3 regions of the Amycolatopsis sp. NPDC021455 genome follow, and region 1 is predicted to be linked to each of the others. Evidence: riboswitches for the same ligand, from Rfam matches in the RefSeq annotation. Region 1 holds a riboswitch; each other region holds the start of a gene.
What was found. Region 1 has a riboswitch for S-adenosylmethionine ahead of AB0G28_RS32035 (aminotransferase class V-fold PLP-dependent enzyme). Riboswitches for the same ligand answer to the same signal wherever they lie in the genome.
Positions count from the first base shown of each region.

Region 1 (3,266 bases):
GGAGCAGCAGGCCGATCGTGGCCAGCAGCGGGCCGCGCAGCCCCTCGCCGAGCCGGAACTGCCAGGACCCGACCAGGTCGAGCAGCGGGACGGCGAGCAGCGCGCCGATCGTGCCGAGGACGAACCACCCGGTGCGGACGGGCCGCAGGGCGAGCGCGTACCAGACGGCCGTGCCGGCGAGCACCACGCCGAGCGCGACCAGCCACGCGGGCCCGGCCGGCAGGCCACTCTCCACCGTGTGGAAATCGTCCAGCGGCAACCGGAACGCCTGGCTGTACCCGGTCGTGCCGGGCGGGGCCGAGTACGGCCCGAAGAGATTCGCGGCTTCGCTTTCGGCCCGGCTGCGGCGTGCCACCAGCTGTACCGCGGCCAGTCCGATCTCGGCGAACCCCAGTAGTGCCAGTGGAAACCAGAACCGCGACCCTCTCCCCATCGGCCCAGGCTAGCGCTCAGCAGAACGGCGGCAGCTCCCGCGGGTCGCCCACCGGCGCCCAGCGGCCGTCCACCTTCGCGTACTCCCAGCGGGCGCCGCGCGCGACGATCTGCCGCAGCGCCAGGATCACCCGGTCGACGTGCTCCTCGGTGCTGCCGAGGCCGAGGCTGACGCGCACCGCCTGCTGCCCGTCGCCACCGGTGACGCCGATCAGGCGCTTGGCCGCGATGTGGGCGCAGAAGGCGCCGTCGCGGACGCCGATGCCGTACTCGGCCGACAGGACCGCGGCGAGCCAGCCCGGGTCGAAGCCGTCGACGACGAAGCTGACCGTGCCGACCCGGTCGACCGGCGCGTCGAACAACCGAAGCTCGGCGCAGCCCGGGATGCCCTCGAGACCCTTGCGCAGCCGGGCGAGCAGGGCCTGCTCGTGCGCCACGACGGCGTCCCAGCTCCGGCTCAGGGTTTCGCACGCCACGCCGAGCGCGTACACGCCGACCGTGTTGGGCGAGCCGGCTTCGTGCCGCTCCGGGCCGGAGTTCCAGACGACGGCGTCCCCGGTGACGAACTTGGTCGCCCCGCCGCCGGCGAGGTACGGGCGGGCCGCGCGCAGCCAGTCGGCACGGCCGATCAGCGCGCCCGCGCCGAAGGGCGCGTACAGCTTGTGACCGGACAGCGCGACGTAGTCGACGTCCAGCTCCCTGATCGAGATCCGGCGGTGCGGGGCGAGCTGGGCGGCGTCGAGCGCGACGCGGGCGCCGCGCTTGCGCGCCACGGCGGCGATCTCCGCCACCGGGAGCAGCTCACCGGTCACATTGGACGCTCCGGTGACGACGACCAGCCGCGGCCCTTCCGGGGCGTCCGCGAGCGCTTCGTCCACAGCGGACACCGCGGCCAGCCGGGTGCGCGGGGTCGGGATCCGCCGGACGTTCGGGCCCTGCCACGGCAGCAGCGCGGCGTGGTGCTCGGTGTCGAACACGACCACCGTGGTGTTCCGGGGCAGGCTGCGGGCGAGCAGGTTGAAGGAATCGGTGGTGTTGCGGGTGAACACCACGGTGTCGGTCCGCCGCGCGTCGACGAACCGGCGCAGGACGTCGCGGGTGCGCTCGTAGAGCTTGGTCGAGACCTGCGACGCGAAGCCGGCGCCGCGGTGGACGCTGGCGTACCACGGCAGGAACTCGTCGACGGCGGCGCGCACGACGTCGAGACAGGGGGCGCTCGCCGCGTGGTCGAGGTTGGCGTAGCCGATGTCGCCGCCGGTCACCAGCGGCACCCGCAGCGACGCCCCGGCGACAGCGGGAACGGCGGCGATTTCGAGCTGGGTGCGGTCGATGGCGAGAGTCATCGGTGCCTCCTCGGCGATCCGGGGGACCCCGGCGAGGGGCCCGCGCTTGCCCGTCGCACGGCGCGACCGGCCCGGTCCTCACCCGGGGCACCCCACCGCGGTAGGAGGGTTGCCGGCCAGCAAGCCGGGGCTTCGCGCTGGCACTCATGACCTGAGCCAGAAGGTAACCGAGAACGCGCCGGGCCGCCAACCCCCGCCTCACATTCTGAGACGGCGGTCACAGAGCGTGCTCAGCGGCCGGACTCGCCCTTCCAGCGGGCCAGGCGGCCGGCGCGGTCGACGGCGCGGAGCCGGCGTTCGGCGGCGTCGCGGACGTCACTCGTCGTGACGACCAGCAGCTGGTCGTGCTCCTGCAGCCGGCTGGTCTTCTGCGGCGTGAACCCCGCGCCGTCGCGCACGACCAGGCTGACCGTCGCCCCGACCGGCAGCCGCAGCTCGGACAGGTACACGCCGTGCATCTTCGAACCGGGCTGGATGCGGACCTGCAGCAGCTCGGCCCCCAGCTCGTCCAGCGGCGCGGAGTCGACCTCGATCTCGTGCGCCTCGGACTTCCTGGCCAGCCCGAGCTTGCGCGCGAGCGGCCCGAGCGTCGCCCCCTGCAGCAGCGTCAGCACGATGACCAGCACGAACACCGCGTCGACCAGCCGTTGCGCGCCCGGCAGGCCTTCCGACAACGGGATCATGGCGAGCACGATCGGCACCGCGCCGCGCAGGCCGGCCCACGACAGGAACGCCTGTTCCCGCCACGGCAGCCGGAACGGCAGCATCGCCAGCACGACCGAGATCGGCCGCGCCAGCAGCAGCACGACGGCGCCCGCGACCAGGCCGGGCACGATCGCGTCGAGCAGCCGGCCCGGCGAGGCGAACAGGCCGAGGAGGACGAACAGGCCGATCTGCGCCAGCCAGCCCAGTCCCTCGGCGAACGACAGCGTGTCCGACCGGTGCGGCAGCCGCGAATTGCCGAGCACGAGCGCGGCGACGTAGGTCGCGAGCAGTCCCGACGCGTGCAGCAGCTGCCCGGACGAGTACGCCACGACGCACACCGCGATCGTCGCGAGCGGGTAGAGCCCGGTCGCCGGCAGCGCGGCCCGGCGCAGCGCCATCCCGCCGAGCCGGCCGAAGCCGAGCCCGATGACCAGGCCCGCCACCAGCTCGTAGACCGCCAGCAGCGGCAGCGTCCAGTCCACAGTGGTGCCTTCGGCCAGCACCACGACGGCGATGTAGGCCGGCGCGTCGTTGATGCCCGACTCGAGTTCGAGCGCCCCGGTGAGCCGTTTGCCGATGCCCGCGGTGCGCAGCACCGAAAACACCGCGGCGGCGTCGGTGGAGGCGAGCACCGCGCCCCACAGCAGAGCCAGGCGCCAGTCGAGCCCGAGCAGCCAGTGCAGGGCCGCGCCGGTGACCGCGATGCTCACCACGACGGCCACTGTGGACAGTGCGATTCCGGCGCCCAGCGCGGGTTTCACCGCCGACCACCGGGTGGTCAGCCCG
Region 1 covers NZ_JBFACT010000038.1:62,669-65,934, forward strand. The annotation lists gene AB0G28_RS32030 (hypothetical protein) at 1-433, opposite strand, end outside; gene AB0G28_RS32035 (aminotransferase class V-fold PLP-dependent enzyme) at 450-1,775, opposite strand; SAM riboswitch class IV at 1,813-1,927, opposite strand; gene AB0G28_RS32040 (potassium/proton antiporter) at 2,006-3,266, opposite strand, start outside.

Region 2 (3,266 bases), on a different contig from region 1:
GAGAGCATCTCCGAGCAGGTCATCACGCCGGCCAAGCCGAAGATCGTCCACGTCGGCACGAAGAAGCCCGCCGACCCGGACATCGGCGACACGAGCGTCTGGGACCGCATCGCGCAGTGCGAGTCGGGCGGCAACTGGTCGATCGTCAACGCGTCCGGCAAGTACTACGGCGGCCTCCAGTTCGACAAGCAGACCTGGGACGCCTACGGCGGCGACCAGTACGCGGCGTACCCGAACCAGGCCACCAAGGCCCAGCAGATCGCGATCGCGGAGAAGGTCCGCGACGCCCGCGGCGGCTACAGCGCCTGGCCGGTCTGCGGCAAGAAGGCCTGACAGCGGCTTCGAAACGGCCCCCGTCCACCTCGGACGGGGGCCGTTCCGCGTGTCGACCCCCCAATCACGCGTGCCGACCCTCCAATCACGCGTGTCGACCCCCCAATCACGCGAGCCGACCCTCCAATCACGCGAGCCGACCGTCCGGGTACGTGAACCGACCCCCTGGGTACGCTCGTCCGGTGGTTGAACTGTTGGGGCCTGCCGAGATCCGCGGGCTGGCGGCCGAGCTGGACGTGCGGCCGACCAAGAAGCTCGGGCAGAACTTCGTGCACGATCCCAACACCGTCCGGCGGATCGTCGAGCTGGCGAACATCGACGAAGACGACGTCGTCCTCGAGGTCGGGCCCGGGCTCGGGTCGCTGACCCTCGGGCTGCTCGCCACCGGCGCGCGGGTCGTCGCCGTCGAGATCGATCCCAAGCTCGCCGAACGGCTGCCCAAGACCGTCGCCGAACGCGGGCCCGAAGCCGCGGAACGGCTGACCGTCATCGGCGCCGACGCCCTGCGCGTCACGCGCGAGCAGCTGCCCGAGCCGACCGCCCTCGTCGCCAACCTGCCGTACAACGTCGCCGTGCCCGTCGTGCTGCACCTGCTCGCCGAACTGCCGTCCTTGAAGACCGGTCTCGTCATGGTCCAGACGGAGGTCGCCGACCGGATGGCGGCCGGGCCCGGCAGCCGGATCTACGGCGTGCCGAGCGTCAAGCTCGCCTGGTACGGCACCGCGCGCAAGGTCGCCGCGGTGCCACGCTCGGTGTTCTGGCCGGTACCGAACGTCGACTCCGCGCTCGTCGCGTTCGAACGCGGTGACGCGCCGGCGTCCGGGGACCGCGACCGTCTCTTCGGGCTCGTCGACGCCGCCTTCTCACAACGCAGGAAGACGCTCCGGGCCGCGCTCGCGGGCTGGGCGGGCTCGGCCGAGCGCGCCGGCGAGCTGCTGGCCGCCGCCGGGATCGATCCGAAGACCCGCGGTGAGCAGCTCGGTGTGCACGACTTCGCGCGGATCGCCACCGCGCGTTAGCACGTCCACAGTGGAGGCGGTGAAAATACGCCCGCGCGGCCGCTCATCCCGCGATTCGGACACCTCCACTCGTGTGATCTGGGCCAACGGGCTTGCTTTCGCTCCGTGGGATCGGTTTTACTCAGTACGTCCATCCCGAGCGACTGAGAGACCTGGCTCGCCGAAGTCGCAGCAACCACCCTCCGCAGGGCAGGTGCTACCGCCAGGACCGATGGAGGCCGTTTTCGATGAAGAGGGTAGCCCGCCCCCTGCTCCTGACCAGGCGTCGCGTTGTCGACGAAGGCCGCCGCTCCGTGACCGCATGTCGGCGCTCCCACTGAGCTAGCCCCTGCCGGTCCACCTCTTCTTCATGCACCGTCCAAAGCGGACGGAACTCGCTTGCGGCCGGGTGCCGCGTGCTGCGCGCACCCCGTTTTCTGGAGCCTTCGTGATCACCGTCGAAAACCTGTCCAAATCCTTTGCCGCCAACGGAAATCCGGTCGTCGCCCTGCGGGACGTGAGTGTCGACGTCCAGGCGGGCTCGCTGTTCGGCGTGGTCGGCCCGGCCGGGTCCGGCAAGTCCGTCCTCGCCCGCTGCATCGCGCTGCAGGAGCGTCCCGACCGCGGTGTCGTCCGCCTCGACGGCCTCAACACCGGCACGCTCGACGGCCGCCGGCTCCGCGAAATCCGCCGTCAGCTGGGTGTCGTCTCCACGAAGCCGGAGCTGATCGCCGAGCGCACGATCGCCGGCAACATCGCTTCGCCGCTCGAACAGCTCGGCGTCGACGGCCCGCAGCGCCGCAGCCGGGTCGGCTCGCTGCTCGACCTCGTCGGCCTGACGCCGCGTGCCGCGCAGCGTCCCGGCGAGCTGTCCGCCGGTCAGCTCCGCCGCGTCGCGGTCGCGAAGGCGCTCGCGGCGGCCCCCGCCGTGCTGCTCGCCGACGACCCGACCGCCGGCGTCGACCCGGAGGAGGCCGGTGCCGTCCTGGCCGTCCTCGACCGGGCGCGGTCCGAGCTGGGGGTCACCGTCGTGGTCACCACGCCGGACGCGGGCGTGGTCCGCCGGCTCTGCGACGACGTCGCCGTGCTGGAAGACGGCACGGTCGTCGAGCGCGGCACGGTGCTCGACCTGATCTCCGACCCGGCCAGCCGCACCGCGCAGGCGCTGCTGCCCGCCATCGAGACGTCCCGTTCGCAGGCGGCGCGCTACGACCGCTCGGCCGACGTCGTGCTGATCGGCTTCGCGTCGGTGGGTGCGCTGCTGCCCGAGGCCGCGGGCCGCTTCGACGTCGAGTTCGCCACGATCGGCGGCGGCCTGACCCGGATCGGCGACACGCCGGTCGGCCGGTTCCGCCTCGGCGTCCGCGGCGAGCGGGCCGACGCGGCGCTGGCGTGGGTCGCCGAGCGCGGCGGCCACGTGACGCACACCGCGCGCGGTCCGCAGGGCATCGCCGCCGCCTGACCCGGCCTGGCCCCAAGCGCCCCAATGTGGCGTTGGGTGCGTCCAACGCACCGAACGCCACATTGGGTGCGTCAGATGCACCCAACGCCACATTGGGGTGTTTTGGCGAGCACGTAGGCTGGTCGGGTGCTCGCAGTCGTTCCGCCTCCAGTCACCGTCCGGGTCCCGGCGAAGGTCAACCTGCACCTTTCCGTCGACGACCTGCGTGAAGACGGTTACCACGAGCTGGTGACCGTGTTCCAGGCCCTGTCGCTGACCGACGAGGTGACCGTCGCGGTCACCGACGAACCCGGCATCGAGGTCTACGGCGAGGGTGAGGGCTCGGTGCCGACCGGGCCCGAAAACCTGGCCTGGCGGGCCGTCGAAGCCCTGGCCGCGCACGTCGGCCGCACCGGCGAGCCGAAGGTCCGGGTGGTGCTGCGCAAGGGCATCCCGGTCGCCGGCGGCATGGCGGGCGGCAGCGCCGACGCGGC
Region 2 covers NZ_JBFACT010000021.1:9,874-13,139, reverse strand. The annotation lists gene AB0G28_RS23345 (transglycosylase family protein) at 1-333, shown strand, start outside; gene rsmA (16S rRNA (adenine(1518)-N(6)/adenine(1519)-N(6))-dimethyltransferase RsmA) at 516-1,352, shown strand; SAM riboswitch class I at 1,480-1,570, shown strand; gene AB0G28_RS23335 (ATP-binding cassette domain-containing protein) at 1,780-2,793, shown strand; gene AB0G28_RS23330 (4-(cytidine 5'-diphospho)-2-C-methyl-D-erythritol kinase) at 2,920-3,266, shown strand, end outside.
Region 2: another riboswitch for S-adenosylmethionine. It lies ahead of AB0G28_RS23335 (ATP-binding cassette domain-containing protein); the one in region 1 lies ahead of AB0G28_RS32035 (aminotransferase class V-fold PLP-dependent enzyme).

Region 3 (3,266 bases), on a different contig from region 1:
TGGGAAAGCCCCGGCTCCGGCCGGGGCTTTCCTCTTGTCCGGGGGCCGCGGCGGCCGGAGACCCGATCAGCGGTCGCCCTTGGCCGCGGCCACCTCGAGGACCGCGCGTTCCAGTGCGTAGCCCGGGTCCGCCGCCACGCCCTTGACCTCGGCGTTCAACCTCGCGACCACGCGCATCGCCGTGGCCAGGCCGTCGGGGTTCCAGCCGCGGGACTGGCCCTGCGCCTTGCGGATCTTCCAGGGCGGCATGCCCAGCTCGCCCGCCATCTGGTTCGGGTTGCCCCGGCCCGCGCCGGCGACCCGGGCGATGGTGCGGACCGCGTCGGCCAGGGCGTCGGCGACCAGGACGTGCGGGACGCCGAGCTGCATCGCCCACCGCAGCGACTCCAGCGCCGCCGCGCGGTCGCCGCTCACGGCCTTCTCCGCCACCGCGAAGCCGGTGACGTCGGCTCGGCCGCGGTGGTAGCGGCGGACCGCCTCCGCGTCGACGGCCCCGCCGGTGTCCGCGACCAGCTGCGTCGCCGCTGAGGACAGTTCCCGCAGGTCGGAGCCCACCGCGTCGATCAGCGCGGCGACCCCGGCCGGGTCGATCTTGCCGCCCACGCGGCGCACCTCGTGGCGCACGAACTGCTCGCGCTCGGCCGGCTTGGTCAGCTTCGGGCACTCCGTCACCTCGGCGCCGGCCTTCTTCAGCACCGCCGGGAGCGTCTTGCCCGCCTTGCTGCGGCCGCCGCCGGTGTGCACGACCACGAGCACGACCCCGTCCGCCGGGTCCTTCAGGTAGGCCGCGACGGCGTCCGCCAGCTCCTGCGAGATGTCCTGCGCCGACTCGAGGACGATCACCCGGCCCTCGCTGAACAGCGACGGGCTGACCAGTTCGGCCAGCTCGGGCGCTGTGAGATCGGACACCCGGACGCGGGTCAGCTCGGCCGTGGCGTCCATCGCGCGGGCGGCGGCCAGCGTCTCGCGGACGGCCCGCTCGATCAGCAGTTCTTCCTCCCCCAGCACGAGGTGCAGCGGGGCCGGGGCGGTGGCTTGCGCGGTCACCCGATAATCCTCCCACTTGCTGCCGGCGTGCCCCCGCTCCGGTGATGTCGAGCGGGCACCGTGGCACGGCGCGAGCGCCATGTCGTACGGTGTAGCCGAGGCAGCCGCCCCGGGTTTTCCGGTGGATGCGCACCGACAATCGAATACCGCTCATCCAGAGGGGCAGAGGGAACGGCCCGACGAAGCCCCGGCAACCGGCGTACAGCCCGTCATCCCGCGATCGCGGGGTAGCTGACGACCACGGTGCCAATTCCGGCCCGCTTCGGCGGGGCAGATGAGGAAGGAACCTCGCGATGACCGCAACCCTCGGCACGACCTCCAGCACCAAGACCCCGGACCTGGGGCCCGCCGTCGAGCTGGTGTCGAAGGAAGAGGGCCACCGGCAGCCGCTCGCTCCGGAATTCGTCTCCGCCGAAGACTTCTCGCCGCTCGAGGTCGCCTACGACTTCGGCCGCGTCCGCCGCGAGGACATCGAGGCCGGCCCCAAGAACATCTGGCGCTACAAGAAGCTCCTCCCGGTTCCCTCCAACGTCGAAGAAATCCCGAACACCGAGCCGGGCGCGACCCGGCTGATCCGTGCCGACCGCCTCGCCAAGGAGCTCGGCCTCAAGCGGGTGTGGGTCAAGGACGACACCGGCAACCCGACGCACTCCTTCAAGGACCGCGTCGTCGCCGTCGCGCTCGCCGCCGCCCGCGAGTTCGGGTTCGAGGTGCTCGCCTGTCCGTCGACCGGCAACCTGGCCAACGCGACGGCCGCCGCCGCGGCCCGCGCCGGCTGGCGGTCGGTCGTGCTGATCCCGAAGACCCTCGAGCGCGCCAAGATCCTCACCACCGCGGTGTACGACGGCGACCTCCTCGCCATCGACGGCAACTACGACGACGTCAACCGCCTCGCCACCGAGCTCGCCGGCGAGCACCCGAAGTGGGCGTTCGTCAACGTGAACGTCCGGCCGTACTACTCGGAAGGCTCGAAGACGCTGGCCTTCGAGGTCGCCGAGCAGCTCGGCTGGCGCATCCCGCCGCAGATCGTCGTGCCGATCGCCTCCGGTTCGCAGCTGACCAAGGTGGACAAGGGTTTCCGCGAGCTGGGTCAGCTCGGTCTCGTGGACGCCAGCCCCTACAAGGTGTTCGGCGCGCAGGCCACCGGCTGCTCGCCGGTGTCGGCGGCGTTCCGCGAAGGCCACGACGTGGTCCAGCCGGTGAAGCCGGACACCATCGCCCGCTCCCTGGCGATCGGCAACCCGGCCGACGGGCCGTACGTCCTCGACATCGTCAACCGCACCGGCGGCGCGATCGAGGACGTCTCCGACGAGGAGGTCGTCGAAGGCATCCGGCTGCTGGCCCGGACGGAAGGCATCTTCACCGAGACGGCCGGCGGCGTCACCGTCGCCACGGCGAAGAAGCTCGTCGAGACCGGCAAGCTGGACCCGGACGCCGAGACCGTGCTGCTCATCACCGGCGACGGCCTCAAGACCCTCGACGCGATCGAGAACCACGTGGGCCCCAAGGCGGTCCTGCCGCCGTCGGCCGCGGCCGTGAACGAGGCGCTGGGCTACTGAGACACTGGGCTACTGGCGTTCCGTCGTCAGGGGCGAGCGATCCGGCTCGCCCCTGACGGCAGGCCTCCTTTCTGGACTCCCCCGGCCGCTAGGGTCGACACCTGTTCGGTGAGTCGGCACGATCGCGGAGGTATGGGGGTATGAGGTGGGCTCGGGACACGTCCGGCGATCTCGGCGAGCACTGGATGGCCAGCGCCGAACGCGACGGTCGGGCATTGCCGGTGACGGTCGTCGCGAAGTGGCGTTGGTACAAGAGGAGCGCCCGCCGAGACCGGCTGAGGTACGGCGGTATGGAAGTCGTCGCCCTCATCGGCTCGGCCGCGATTCCAGTGGCCGCCGCCGCCCACCTCGACTCGGTGATCATTGCCGCGCTGGGCGCCCTCGTCCTGATCGCCACCGGATTCCGGACCACCTTCGGCCTGCACGAGAACTGGGTGGAACACAGCCAGGCCGGCTACGCGATCGAGCGTGAAGCCGCCTTGTTCCTCCATTCGTCATCGCCTTACGACGGCGCGGACGCGGTCCGGGTCCTGGTCGCGCGCGTTGAAGCCATCGCCGACGAGGGCGGGCAGCGATGGGCTCGACGTCAGATCAGTGTCGAACACGACCGCCAGGCCCACGAGCGCGCCGGGCGCTCCGCCGTGGAATGACCCGCGCGCT
Region 3 covers NZ_JBFACT010000086.1:2,465-5,730, reverse strand. The annotation lists gene holA (DNA polymerase III subunit delta) at 67-1,047, opposite strand; SAM riboswitch class I at 1,195-1,328, shown strand; gene thrC (threonine synthase) at 1,341-2,606, shown strand; gene AB0G28_RS44135 (DUF4231 domain-containing protein) at 2,792-3,256, shown strand; gene AB0G28_RS44130 (ComEC/Rec2 family competence protein) at 3,266-3,266, opposite strand, start outside.
Region 3: another riboswitch for S-adenosylmethionine. It lies ahead of thrC (threonine synthase); the one in region 1 lies ahead of AB0G28_RS32035 (aminotransferase class V-fold PLP-dependent enzyme).